Regions from separate parts of the Dehalobacter sp. TeCB1 genome, predicted to be linked through region 2. Evidence: riboswitches for the same ligand, from Rfam matches in the RefSeq annotation. Region 2 holds a riboswitch; each other region holds the start of a gene.
The links. Region 2 has a riboswitch for cobalamin ahead of tnpA (IS200/IS605 family transposase). Riboswitches for the same ligand answer to the same signal wherever they lie in the genome.

Region 1 (3,208 bases), on a different contig from region 2:
TCTCCGACCCTCCCGCCGTTGACTTCCACTCCTCCGGTGACAATGGCGGTCACCGTGAGATTATCATAAGAAACCGTTTTGATCGAAACATTATCCATCGACGCGGCGGTGGAAATGCCCGTCACCGTTTCCGGATCGAGGCCGATCTCTGCGGCAAGCAGCTTCAGGTCGTTCAGGTAGGAATCTGTCCTAAGCGAGCAGGTCATCCCTTCTCCCGGATTGGAATCGTGGTTGAAGGCCGCTTTGAGCTTTTCGCTGTATCCTCCGTTTAGAACGGAGGTGCTTAGCACCTTGCGGTCCTCTTGGAACGGAATGATGATGCTCTTTTGATACCTGTGGACTTCATCCCCAGTCGATAAAGTATGAATTTTCATTTTTTCCTCCGCTGTACATGTTATGATTGCACCGCTCAAACAAGTCTTGCAGTCAAAACAAGGTTGGTTTGACACGCTTTTGTTCCATGTTCTATTTTCCCGGCAGCTGTTGGAACATGACAAGTTTCCATTCCGGGTAAAGTCCTTCATGGAAGAGCGAGGCCATATCTTTCACGCCTTCAATCGTTTTGTTAATCGACATGTAGTACCAAGGAGCGAAGCAATACACTTTTCCGTTCTTGACAGCTTTAAAATCTTTTAATAACGGTTCGGCCTTTAGCAGGCTCTCGACGGAGGGCATATAGGCAACCATTGAGGAATAAATAAATACGTCCGCATCCTTGCCTTTCTCATAGAATTCTTCCATGGAAATTTGGGAACTGCCGGTTTTATCCGGGTTAACATTCGCAAATACATAATCTCCCCCGGCTTCCTTTATTTGTTTTGCCACATAGGATCCGCCGTCGGTAATATACACCTTGCCATCGTAGACCATGCCATAGACAACTTTTGGACTCGGCTTATCTTTAACGGCAGCTGTGATTTCCTGCAGCATCGCCGCTTTCTCTTCAATAAAGCCGGCGGCTTTCTGGTCCTTGTTGTAGAACGCGCCTAAAAATTTCAGCCATTCCAGACGTCCCATATCCGTAGGTTCCGTATAATCATTGACGACCACGCAGGGGATATGAAGTTCCTTCATTTTGGCGAGCGTTTTCTGCAGTCCGTAATCTCCGGTATAGACAAAGACCATATCGGGGTTCAGTGCTTGGATCTTTTCAAAATCCGGATCTGCCATGCCCCCTGTGCCGACATATTGAATCGTTCCATTCTCCATGCGCGTTTTCACTTCATCAACATACCATTCTGCTGTATCTGTAGTGACGGCGGCAATACTGTCCCAGTCCTTGTCTGAGAATATTGCCTGAAGCAAGCCTACCTGTGTGGTCGAACAGTAAACTACCTTTTTCAGCGGTGTATTGATAACCGTCGCCCCTGCGGCCTCCGGTATTTTAGGTGTCTTCACTCCTTCCGGCACCAGCAGGAACTGATTGTTTTCCGCATCCGTCAACAGCTTGATATTGTTGCCATAATCAGCAATCTTAAATGCGTTTGTATAACTTAAACTGACCTCTTTGCCGGTTAAGGGCTTATTGCTTTCCTGGCTTCCGGCGGAACAGCCTGCCACTATCAGCGAACAAATCATAATCAGTATGACGACAATAAAAAAATTCTTTTGATACTTAATCATGAAAATTCCTCCATCTTTATCCTTTAACAAAAACACCTCTCAACTTCACGTCAAGAGGTGTCAACAATATATTTAGTAAAATATATGATGTTTAACATACAGCACCTCCTCTGTCTTTCGCAGAGTTGAAGTAAACTACTCAGGCAGGTCTTCTGACTCCGGATCATCAATGTTTCACGCCTTCCCGGAATAAACCAGTGGCATTCATGAAACATTTCCCCATTACAGCGGCGGGACCGTGCAGGATTTGCACCTGCTTCCCTTTTCAACCAAAATCCTCGGACTTTGGTACCTGAGCTTTGTCAGTATTCAGTTAGTTAGAACATGTAATGACTTTTTATTTCAGTATTTTCATCAAGTGTCCGATGCGCGGAAGCCTCAAATGGACATTCCGAATTCATCAAAGCAATCCCCCTATATACTGCCTTCCCAACAATACGGAACCGATCAAAATCATATTTATCAATACTGCTGGTAAGAAACCCTGCCAAGAGAAAGGAGCCAGTTCTTCCAATACTTCAATATCCCCGTCATATCCCCTGGCTTCCATCGCCGTAAAAATCTCATCCGAGCGTTTGTAGGCCCGGATAAAAAGAGTTGATGCCAGAGCCCCCAACGAATGATACCCCGCTTTCAGGCTGGAATAACCTAAGCGGGAATTTTGAGCCGTATACATTGTCTCCGCTGTTTCCATCAATACAAAAATAAACCGATAAATTAAACTCATCAATTCCACCAGAATTTTAGGACATTTCAGCTTCCGCAGTACAGATAGGAGGTCAACCATCGGCGTATTCAGGGACAAATAATATAAGCAGGATACCGCTCCTAAGGCCCTGAAGAATAGCTGTGCGGCTGTCTCTATACCGATTTTAGAAAATCCTAAAAATGTACCGAACACCGGCACAGACATAACAAACTGCTGGGGATCATTTGAGATTTGAAAGGCTATCATAAGCACTCCCAAGATTAAGAATGACATCGGCAGGAGCATCAGTTTAAGAAAAAAGCGGAGCGGGATCCCACCCTTCCTGACGGACAACCACGTCATGATCAGTAAAACTACAAGCGAGAGCAGGATGGAATTCCCCCAAAGACAGACACCCAGGGTCAACAAAGCAAAGGCAACTTTTTCCATCGGATTTTTACGTTTCAGTTTTGAAGCATAGGCGTAATTGTCAATATTTATCATGCTTTTTTCCTTATTTCATACGAATTTTGCTTATATTCTTACGCAGAATACTCATACTTTACGATGTTGCCACTAAGCTTTATTTCTGTTCTCTTCTTTTTTACTGCGCCCTTTCAGGTAACCCAGTCCATAAAAGAGAATGCCGGAACCTAACGCTGCTTGCAGAGCAAACAACAAGCTTTCAATTTCACCGCTGGGAGGCTCAAAAATTGAAGAAAACCAGGGGTTGTATTCAGGGTTAATCTCGGTAATCGCAGTTTCGGCTTGGCCATCCGCTCCGCCGAATTCCGCATCTTTAGCGATAATAAGCGGAATGACAGCCAGCAGGATAACAATAACAATCAAGATAAGATTGGTAGTAATTCTTTTTTTATTGCCCTGTTTATCATAAGT
Region 2 (3,208 bases):
AGTGATAATGATCTACCGTGGCTGAAACACACAAAATTATTCCGGTCGCCAATAGATGGATGGAAGAAAGTTTTTGCGCATAGAGAAAGATTGTTATATCCCAAAGGAAGCATTATTATTAAACAAGGCATCACTATTGAGAAACTATTATATATTTTTACAGGGACGGTTGAATATTCGAAAGTTGACGAAGAAGGCAATGAGGTTCTCATTGATGTATTGGGTGCAAATAATTTATTTATGATTGCTCCATTGTTTACCGGTATTCCCCCTCTCGGTTCATTTACGGCTGTAGAAGACACAGTAGCAGCTGCAATTTCAATTCAGGAAATGAAAAGTTTGATGAAGTCTGATTTTACGCTTACTGAAGAGTTGCTCTACGACCTTTCAATGAAAAGTAATAACCACATAAGTCGGCTGCAAAAACATTACACTTACAAAGTAGACCATAGAATTATCGAAACTTTGTGTGCACTTGCAGATCAACAAGGGATGCAACTGTTTATCAATCAACAAGATTTGGCTGAACTTGCAGATACAACAAGAGTAACGGTGTCAAAATTATTTCGCGACTTAAAATCTGAGAACATTATACGGCCAATATATGGAGGGATCATTATACAGGATTATAGCCGCCTAAAAAACTGGCAGAAACATATTTAAAGATCTACAATTTAGACTAAATGAATTTATTATTGATGAAGAAATGATATTTTAGGAGGTTATTAAATGCCAACTTATGACTTTATTTGCGAAAAGTGTGGTCACAAGTTTTCAATTTTTTGTAGTGTAAGTTCAAGAGACAAACAAATATGTCCGCAGTGCACTGATGATAATATAACTCAGCGGTTTACAACGGTTAATGCCTATGGAGTCAAAGGTGGTAAAGCCTGTTCATCTGGGAAATGCGGTTCTGGCTGCAAATGTTAAAATCTGCACCATCTTTTCTCTTGACTTTTCTCCAATTTCATTTAGAATAATACGTAATAATCATATATTCTTTTTGGTGTCTCTTATGGAGAAGAATAGGGAATCAGGTGCAAATCCTGGACGGACCCACCGCTGTAAATAGTTGTGATGACTGTACAATGCCACTGAGAAATTGGGAAGGCACAGAAGTCGGTTAAAACTATGAGTCAGAAGACCTGCCAATAAAGATACGTAATGAAGCGACGGTAAAGTTTCAGTTTGAGGGATTAGAGTCCCTCAAACTGAAACTTTTTTATTAATGCTTCAGCAAGTTCAAAACGTAGACGTTTTGAACACAAAACCACCCGTTACACGGGTGGAGACAAAGAATTATAAAAAAGAAATTCACCTTCCGCTATAATGATGAATGTTCAAGCCATCAAAAAGCAAAAGGAAGGGGAATTTCTATGGATAAAAGTTTAGCACACACAAAATGGATGTGTAAATACCACATAGTATTTACACCAAAGTATAGGAGGCAGGTAATATATAAGCAGATCAAGTCAGATATAACGCAGATAATAAAGGAGCTTTGTAAATATAAAGGTGTAGAGATAATCGAAGGGCATGCAATGCCCGATCATATCCACCTGCTTGTATCAATTCCGCCGAAGATGAGCGTATCAAGTTTCATGGGGTATTTGAAGGGAAAAAGCGCAATGATGATATTTGATCGGCATGCCAATTTGAAATATAAGTTTGGCAATCGCCATTTCTGGGCAACCGGGTACTATGTCAGTACTGTGGGACTAAATGAAGCGACCATAGCAAAATATGTAAGAGAACAGGAACTGCATGATCAGATAAATGATAAGGTAAGTGTCAAAGAGTTAGAAGACCCCTTCAGGGGTTAGCCAGGTAATAAATGCTGAATGGCTTGAACGAAGTGCAAGCCAGCACTTTTAGGTGCAGGCTTGCAATAAGCCCTTATAGGGCTAGAGCATGCCACCCGTTTTACGGGTGGTCATGACTTTGTATTTATTGCATTTAATATGGAGGTTTTCATCCTATGGAACCTGTGGTACAGCTTAAAATAGAAGCTCTTACTTTTCCACCGGAAACAAAAAAAGTATTAAAAGATATCGACTTAACCATTAATAAAGGAGATTTCATTGCCATTACAGGGGAAGCTGCATCGGGCAAATCGATGTTGCTCCATAGCATCACCGGAGCAGCGCCTCAATTTTTCAATGGACAGTTAAACGGCACCATTAAGGTGATGGGGAAAAACATTAATGAAATCCCCTTAGCAAAAATGTGCGATCACATCGGCTATATGATGCAGGAGCCGCAAAATCAGATTGTCAGTATCACGGTAGAAGAAGAAGTTGCTTTCGGTATTGCCAATATGGAACTTCCTTGGGAGGAAATTAAGCATAGAGTCAAAAAAACTTTACAATTCGTTGGACTGGAGGGTTTTGAACAAAGAAATACGGATGGACTGTCCGGCGGCCAAGCCCAAAGAGTGGTATTGGCAAGTGTTCTAGCGATGGAAACTCCCATTCTTGTTTTAGATCAGCCCACCGCAGAATTAGACGGAAAGGGAAAACAAGACCTCTATTCTCATATCGCTTATTTAAACAGAGAAAAAGGAGTTACCGTGATTATGGTGATGGACCGGGCCTGCGATATTCTCCCTTATACCAATCGTATTCTTATCATGGCTGAAGGAGCCATTCAAGAAGAATGCAGCCCTGATGACTATCTAGAACGGTTAAATAAAAAAATCAGCCCAGCAAAAAATATTACAGCAACAGATGAAACAATAATTGAAGTGAAGGATCTAACCTTTACCTATAAAGGGGATTTTAAGGGATGTGAAAAAATTGATTTGGCGATTAATCACGGTGATTTTATTGGGTTGATTGGACTCAATGGTTCAGGGAAAACGACGCTCTTAAAGTTAATAGAAGGTTTGCTTGTCCCGGATGCGGGTGCGATTCAAATATTTGGCAAACCCCTAACCAAAAGAAATTTAGCAACCATACGCAGTCAAATAGGTTTTCTGTTTCAAAACCCTGATCTTCAAATCTTTGCAAACACAGTAAAAGACGAGGTAGCATTTATTTTAAGAAAAAGAAAACTGCCGGAAGGGGAAATTGAAGAGAAGGTAAATGGAATTCTAGCTGAAGTCGGGCTGTTAGCATACGCCGATATCCATCCTCACAGGCTCAGCCGCTGCCAGCGTCAGAAACTGGCAATTGCCTCTGTTTTAGTAGGAGATCCTGAGATTATCATA
Region 3 (3,208 bases), on a different contig from region 2:
TGAGTAGGATTAGCCGGCAGCTCCTGGCTTTCGTCATAAGCCAAAGTTGAAACTATCATCGAAGCTGCCGCTACAGCAGGCAGTACGCTTGGAGCCGCTTTGATCGGACCATAAAATAAGAAATCGCTCCACAGGACGGCCGATACTGCATGCACTGCAGCATTCATGGCGGAAAAGCCTTCCCCACCCCACATCTCCCGACTTTCTTTCCACATATACGTCCCATTAGCAGGAGCTGATCCAACCGGCCAACCGGTTTCCGCTTTGATTTGTTTGCCTGCCAGGGATGAAAAAGAAATGGACGGAAGATTCATTACTGTCGTATCGATTAAGACCGAGGCAAAATCTTTCGCTCCAATGGCTTTCAGCATTTCACGGCATGCCTGTACCCTGCCGGAAGGAGTCTGGTTCGTTTCATCGAATACTTGCAGGACCACGTGTTTGATTTTCAATTCTTTTAATGCCGCTGCCTGGCCGATGCTGTCTTTATCCCAGGGTGTAATGCTGTTATATAGAATTTTGTCCTGAATACCAAGACTGGCAGCATATTCTGCCGCGTCAAGACGCGCTTTTTCGCCCCAAATGTCTATAGCAAAAGGGCGGTTGCTGATTGTAAGATAAAAATCAATATATTCCTTCATTTCATCTGCGGAAACCGCTGTCAAAGCTACTATGGCAGGTATCCCTGTCTGATCGGACAGCTCTTCCTGCCTGAGAATGTATGAACGGGCTTTTTCACGGTCAAATTTCCTGTCACGGCGGCTTTCCAGAATACGGTCTCCGTTATGAAACATTGAAGATATAAGCAGAGGCGGATTATCTCCAGCTTGGCCACCGACAATCATGTCACAGATGCGGCAAACTTTTGGTGTTAAGTCATATTTAAACATTTCTTCTCCCATATCTGTTTGGATGATTTAGCAAATCGTATTATACCATATATCATTAAAAATAACCATTAATTAACAGTAATTGCCAAATTGAGTGAGTATTTTGAATTAATTAGACTTGACTTTATTGATGATTTTCGTTATCTTAATAGAAGTTAAATATATTTATATAATCTTAGGTGCCCCACTAAGGGAGAATAGGAAAATCGGTAATAATCCGATACGGACCCACCACTGTATAGACGAGTCCCCGCTGATCCACTGGCGTATGCTGGGAAGGTGCGTTCAGGACGTTTGAGTCTGAGTCAGGAGGCCTGCCTAAGAGGTAAAAGTCTTTCCTGGGTAATGGAAAGCGGCGGTGATGACGGCAAAATCCCGACCACAAGAAAATTTGTGGCGGGGTTTTATTTATTTTTAAATATTTTATTGGAGGTTTTTAAATGAGCAGTCTTACAAAATTTCATGGTTTGGAAAATTTAAAAAATGCGACTGGGCAGGAACTTGAAATTGCCTTGCAAGAACTGATGGGCGGAATCAAAGCGCTCGATCAGGAAGCCTTGGCAGGCATGCAAAGCCGTGTAGATGCGAAAATTAAGCCCCTCGGAAGCTTAGGTGTCTTAGAGGATATTGCACAACAGCTCGCAGGCATATTTGGCACCACGCATCCAAAAATCAATAAAAAAGCAGTCCTTCTTATGGCCGGAGATCATGGTGTTGTCGTCGAAGGCGTCAGTGCTGCACCTCAGGAAATCACGAAACAAATGTTCTATAGTTACCTGAATGGCGGTGCCGGCATTAATGTCCTCGCCCGGAATGCCGGAGCAGATGTTATCAGTACGGACATCGGCATTGCCACCCCATTGGACGCTCCTGAGCTTATGGCCTACCGGGTTAAAAACGGAACAGACAATATGGCGAAAGGACCGGCAATGACCCGTCAAGAGGCCATGCTTGCAATACTGACAGGTGCAAGAATTGCGGCCAATGCGATTGACTCTGGTGTTAATCTGTTAGCAACAGGTGAAGTCGGTATTGGCAATACAACGCCGAGCGCTGCCTTGATCTCTGTGTTTACCGGTCACTCTGTTGAGGATGTTACCGGCCGCGGAACTGGCTTAAAAGATGATGCCCTGATTAATAAGCAAACCGTGATTAAATGCGCAATCGAAATTAATCAGTGTAATCCTGACGCTCCAATCGATACCCTGGCCAAAATTGGCGGACTCGAAATTGCTGCGCTCGTTGGAGCAATCCTCGAAGCTTCCTATCAGCATGTACCAATTATTCTCGACGGCATCATTTCATCTGCTGCAGCAATCACTGCAGCAAAACTGGCACCCCTGTCCACTTCCTATATGATTGCTTCTCATAGTTCAGAAGAGCTTGGACAGCATCTAGCTCTTCATCAGCTTGGGCTCAAACCCAGACTTGACTTCCATATGAGACTTGGAGAAGGCACAGGTGCCGCTCTGATGTTCCCGATGGTCGAGGCAGCCCTTAAAATCGCTGATGAAATGGCCACATTTGAACAAGCTGCAGTTACCACTGGAGACTTCTAAAATCTGCAAAGAAAGATGAAAAAGACATGTGCGAAATAATCCGTGCATGTCTTTTTTGCATAATCATCGATAACGGAAACTCTTGATAGTTTAATTAGATCCCAATCTTTTGCATCAGCTTGTCACTTGCTAATACAAAATTCTTGCCGATAGCTGTCTGCATAAACGCCTGAAAAAAAATTCCGATGTTTGCAGGGATAAGGATCACTTCGATCAATGGATATACGTTAATTTGAGATGCGATCCATCTGGCAGCCAATGACAACCCGGTAAAGAAAGCCATGGAAAAAACCAGACAGCGCCGGTAGCTGGAACAATGAGAACCGCCGGTAAATACCCGTAAAGCCAAAGCGGAAAATATTATCACGAGCGTATACACAATGGTACCGAATATTGCAGATACCCCTACGGTTAGAATTAATTCGATTATTACTCCAAGAAGCAAGGCTAAACCATATTCTATTTTCGCTTTATGGACAGCGTCCATTTCTTCACCTTTTACCATACGATTTGTCAAATGATGTGCAACACCCTCGAAATCAAACAATTGTTCACCCATCCTCCAGTCCGTGTTTAGGAAAATCGTTTAGGAAAATGATCCAAGATCAATTACCTTTCTGTGGATAATGTAGAAAATATAACCATACAAGATATATAATTCTATATATCTTTGGTATTTCCTGCTAAATTGTTTGTTGGAATTACATAATAGTCCTATATGAAATGCGCATATAAAAAACGCCTCGTATTTTTTACGTG
Region 4 (3,208 bases), on a different contig from region 2:
GTACTCAGCGATAAATAATACAGACAGGAAACCGCGCCAAGCGCTTTAAAAAACAGATTTGCCGCACTTAGAATACCGGACTGCGACACCCCGATATACATGCCAAATGCATATACAGAGAATACAAAAACATCTTTGTCCCCTGAAACATTGACCGCAATGGTTAAAACGCCGATCACTAAAAAGGAAAGCGGGACAAGCATCAGTCTAATAAAAATTCCAACAGGGGTACCACCTTTGCAAACGGTATACCACCCCATGATCAGGAGCGTCAAGATTGACACCGCAACGGAATCAGCCCAGAGACAGACCCCCAAAACCGAAACGGCTAAGACTAGCTTTTGCAATGGATTTGTTTGTTTAAGCTTGGATAAATAAGCGTATTTATCGATGTAAATCATTGTTTACCGGTTCTTCCTTTTTCTTACGACCCCGCAGATAACCTAACCCGTAGCCCAAAACACCTGCTCCGACAGCTGCCTGAAGCGCAAACAACAAGCTTTCAATTTCTCCGCTGGGCGGCTCCCAAATCGGTGAGAACCAGGGCTGGTAATTCCCGTTAAGTTCTGTTATAGCTTGTTCAGCTTGGCTGTCAGCTCCAGCAAATTCCGCATTTTTTTGCACAATGAGGGGTACAACAGCAAGCGCTATGACAATCGTAATTAAAATAATATTTGTGATGATAACCCGATTTTTATTCTTCGGTTTCATCGTTTCTACAGACATTTTCAGACCCCCTTTGAAAGTATTTTTAAGTCTTTAAGCTCATCCCCGGCATAGGATGAAATCGCCTTAAATATTAGCACTGTCAAAATACCTTCACTGATCGCCAATGGTACTTGCGTTAAGGCAAAAATACCTAAAAACTTGGTAAGTGATGCCATAGCGCCGCCTGTTCCAGCAGGAAACGCCAGTGCAAGCTGCACCGATGTCGTGACGTAAGTTAATAAATCCCCAAGTGCGGCAGCGAGAAACACGGCAAGCCACTGCGGTCCATTTGCTTTCTTCACAATTTTGTATGTAGCAAAAGCCACCAGCGGCCCCACAATGCCCATCGAAAAAGTATTTGCTCCCAATGTTGTCAATCCGCCATGAGCCAGTAAAACAGCCTGAAACAGCAGTATGATCAGGCCAATTACGGCCATTGCGGTTGGTCCGAACAAGATAGCGCCAAAGCCAACCCCCGTAGGATGCGAACTGCTTCCTGTAACGGAAGGAATCTTCAGGGAAGACAAAACAAAAGCAAAGGCGCCTGCCATCGCCAAAAGCATTAATGTTTTGGGATGCTCTCCAACAGTTCTTCTGATAGAAAAAAAACCTGCCAGAACAAAAGGTATTGCCAAAGCACCCCAGGTAATACACCAACCCGCAGGAAGGAAGCCCTCCATGATATGCATGGCATATGTCTGCTGGGGCAAGAACATAAACATAAGTACGAGACCCATTATCCAAATCTTTTTATTTATCATCGTCAAACTCTCCTATATAAGATATGAAACAAAAAACCTCTCAACATCTTACGTCGAGAGGCTCATATGCTAGGAAGTTTTCCTCGGTAGTCTTGCACATAACATCCCCCTCTCTATCACTCGTAGAGTATATGGTGAGACACTAAAACAGGTAGGTCTTCTGGCTTAAGCATCATCGATCTTCAGACCTTCCCAGTTTCCCAGTGGTATACCTGAAGAACTCCACTTTCACAGCGGCGTGACCGCGCGGGCTTCTACCCGACTTTCCTTATTCATTGAATGGTACGCTTATCAGCTTCATTCAACACCTGTTCTGCCTATTCAGTTTTAATCCTGATTCATTATATCGCTCTTTCGACAAGGAATCAATATTATTTTTACTTTAGCCTTGAACATATTAATTGAAGTATCTTTACCTCCATCAATTCTATTTGTGGTAGGGTTCCCCTTTGCTGATCTTGCACGCCCGGTAAATCTGCTCCAGCAGGATAAGCCTGATCATCTGGTGCGGAAAGGTAAGCTTCGAGAACGACCACCGGTAATCGGCGCGTTTTCGGATTTCATCTGCCGTACCAAGAGATCCGCCAATCACAAAAGTGATCCGGCTCTGGCCTGAAAGCCCTTTTTCATCAAACAAAACGGCAAGTTCGGGTGAAGAAAGTTCCTTTCCCAGAAGATCCAGCAAAACCACATAATCCTGAGGTGAAATTAATTTAAGAACCTTTTCAGCTTCTTTCTGTTTTACTCTTGCTTCGTCGGCAGCTGATGCCCTTTCGGGGCATGGTTCGTCCTCAACTTCAATCATCTCAAGCCGGATGTACGCGCCAAGACGCTTGGCGTATTCCTTCAGCCCTTCTTTTAAATATTTTTCTTTGATTTTCCCTACCGCTAGAACTTTGATCTGCAGCATGTTTTCTCCAACTCCAGTCACTATGTTTGCTCCAAACATTTGCAATCAAAAACTTGAAGGTTAAATCTCTCTGATATTGGATTATTTACAATGAAGATTTTTTTCAAAAGTGTTAATAATATTGATGGAGGTGAAAAAAAATGAGCAAAACAAATGAAAGCAAAAAAAAGCTGCTGCAGAATCTAAAAATGGAGGCTGCGGCTGAAATCGGCCATCTTGATTTTGTAAGGGAAAATAACGATCACTATAAAGGCGATGTTACTGCCAGACAGAATGGTCTGGAAGGAGGCCCGATCGGCGGCCAGATGGTCAAAAAAATGATCGCCTATGCCAAACAGCAGATGAAATAGAATAACGGACTCATTTAGTATTCCTAATCTACTTCAATAAATATTCAAAACTTCTTCAGCCTACAATACTGAAGAGGTTTTTTGTTATATAATCTTCTGTTCGGAATACGACTGCTCTGTACCTTCTTCAGTGTTATGCAAAGCTGCCGCTCCCTCGCCGGGTGCAGATTGCATTTGCCCGGCGTTGTTATTCATTTTATTTCTATTGTTTGTATTGGCATTATTGACTGCTGCCGCCTTTTCCATATTTTTGAAAGCGACTGAAAGCATCAGTTTAATTCTGTTGATCTGATTCACCTGGCTGGCACCCGGATCGTAATCGATTGGCACAATATTCGCCAGCGGGTAGCGCCGTTTAAGTTCGCGGACCATCCCTTTACCCGTGATATGATTTGGCAGGCAGGCAAACGGCTGCAGACAGGTGACGTTTGTTGCTCCGCTTTCTATCAGTTCCAGCATTTCCGCGGTCAGGAACCAGC

Region 1: another riboswitch for cobalamin. It lies ahead of A7D23_RS08555 (ABC transporter substrate-binding protein); the one in region 2 lies ahead of tnpA (IS200/IS605 family transposase).
Region 3: another riboswitch for cobalamin. It lies ahead of cobT (nicotinate-nucleotide--dimethylbenzimidazole phosphoribosyltransferase); the one in region 2 lies ahead of tnpA (IS200/IS605 family transposase).
Region 4: another riboswitch for cobalamin. It lies ahead of A7D23_RS03250 (energy-coupling factor ABC transporter permease); the one in region 2 lies ahead of tnpA (IS200/IS605 family transposase).

Annotation. Positions count from the first base shown of each region.
Region 1 covers NZ_MCHF01000030.1:2,168-5,375, reverse strand. The annotation lists gene A7D23_RS08560 (adenosylcobinamide amidohydrolase) at 1-374, opposite strand, end outside; gene A7D23_RS08555 (ABC transporter substrate-binding protein) at 466-1,623, opposite strand; cobalamin riboswitch at 1,748-1,934, opposite strand; gene cbiQ (cobalt ECF transporter T component CbiQ) at 2,024-2,815, opposite strand; gene A7D23_RS08545 (energy-coupling factor ABC transporter substrate-binding protein) at 2,888-3,208, opposite strand, start outside.
Region 2 covers NZ_MCHF01000067.1:19,790-22,997, forward strand. The annotation lists gene A7D23_RS14515 (Crp/Fnr family transcriptional regulator) at 1-663, shown strand, start outside; gene A7D23_RS15750 (zinc ribbon domain-containing protein) at 730-930, shown strand; cobalamin riboswitch at 988-1,168, shown strand; gene tnpA (IS200/IS605 family transposase) at 1,377-1,823, shown strand; gene A7D23_RS14525 (energy-coupling factor transporter ATPase) at 1,979-3,208, shown strand, end outside.
Region 3 covers NZ_MCHF01000016.1:68,067-71,274, forward strand. The annotation lists gene A7D23_RS04970 (tetrahydromethanopterin S-methyltransferase subunit H) at 1-890, opposite strand, end outside; cobalamin riboswitch at 1,051-1,227, shown strand; gene cobT (nicotinate-nucleotide--dimethylbenzimidazole phosphoribosyltransferase) at 1,331-2,449, shown strand; gene A7D23_RS04980 (accessory gene regulator B family protein) at 2,544-3,008, opposite strand.
Region 4 covers NZ_MCHF01000010.1:135,909-139,116, forward strand. The annotation lists gene cbiQ (cobalt ECF transporter T component CbiQ) at 1-401, opposite strand, end outside; gene A7D23_RS03245 (energy-coupling factor ABC transporter substrate-binding protein) at 385-726, opposite strand; gene A7D23_RS03250 (energy-coupling factor ABC transporter permease) at 729-1,469, opposite strand; cobalamin riboswitch at 1,602-1,796, opposite strand; gene rlmH (23S rRNA (pseudouridine(1915)-N(3))-methyltransferase RlmH) at 1,897-2,376, opposite strand; gene A7D23_RS03260 (alpha/beta-type small acid-soluble spore protein) at 2,520-2,729, shown strand; gene A7D23_RS03265 (2-hydroxyacyl-CoA dehydratase) at 2,814-3,208, opposite strand, start outside.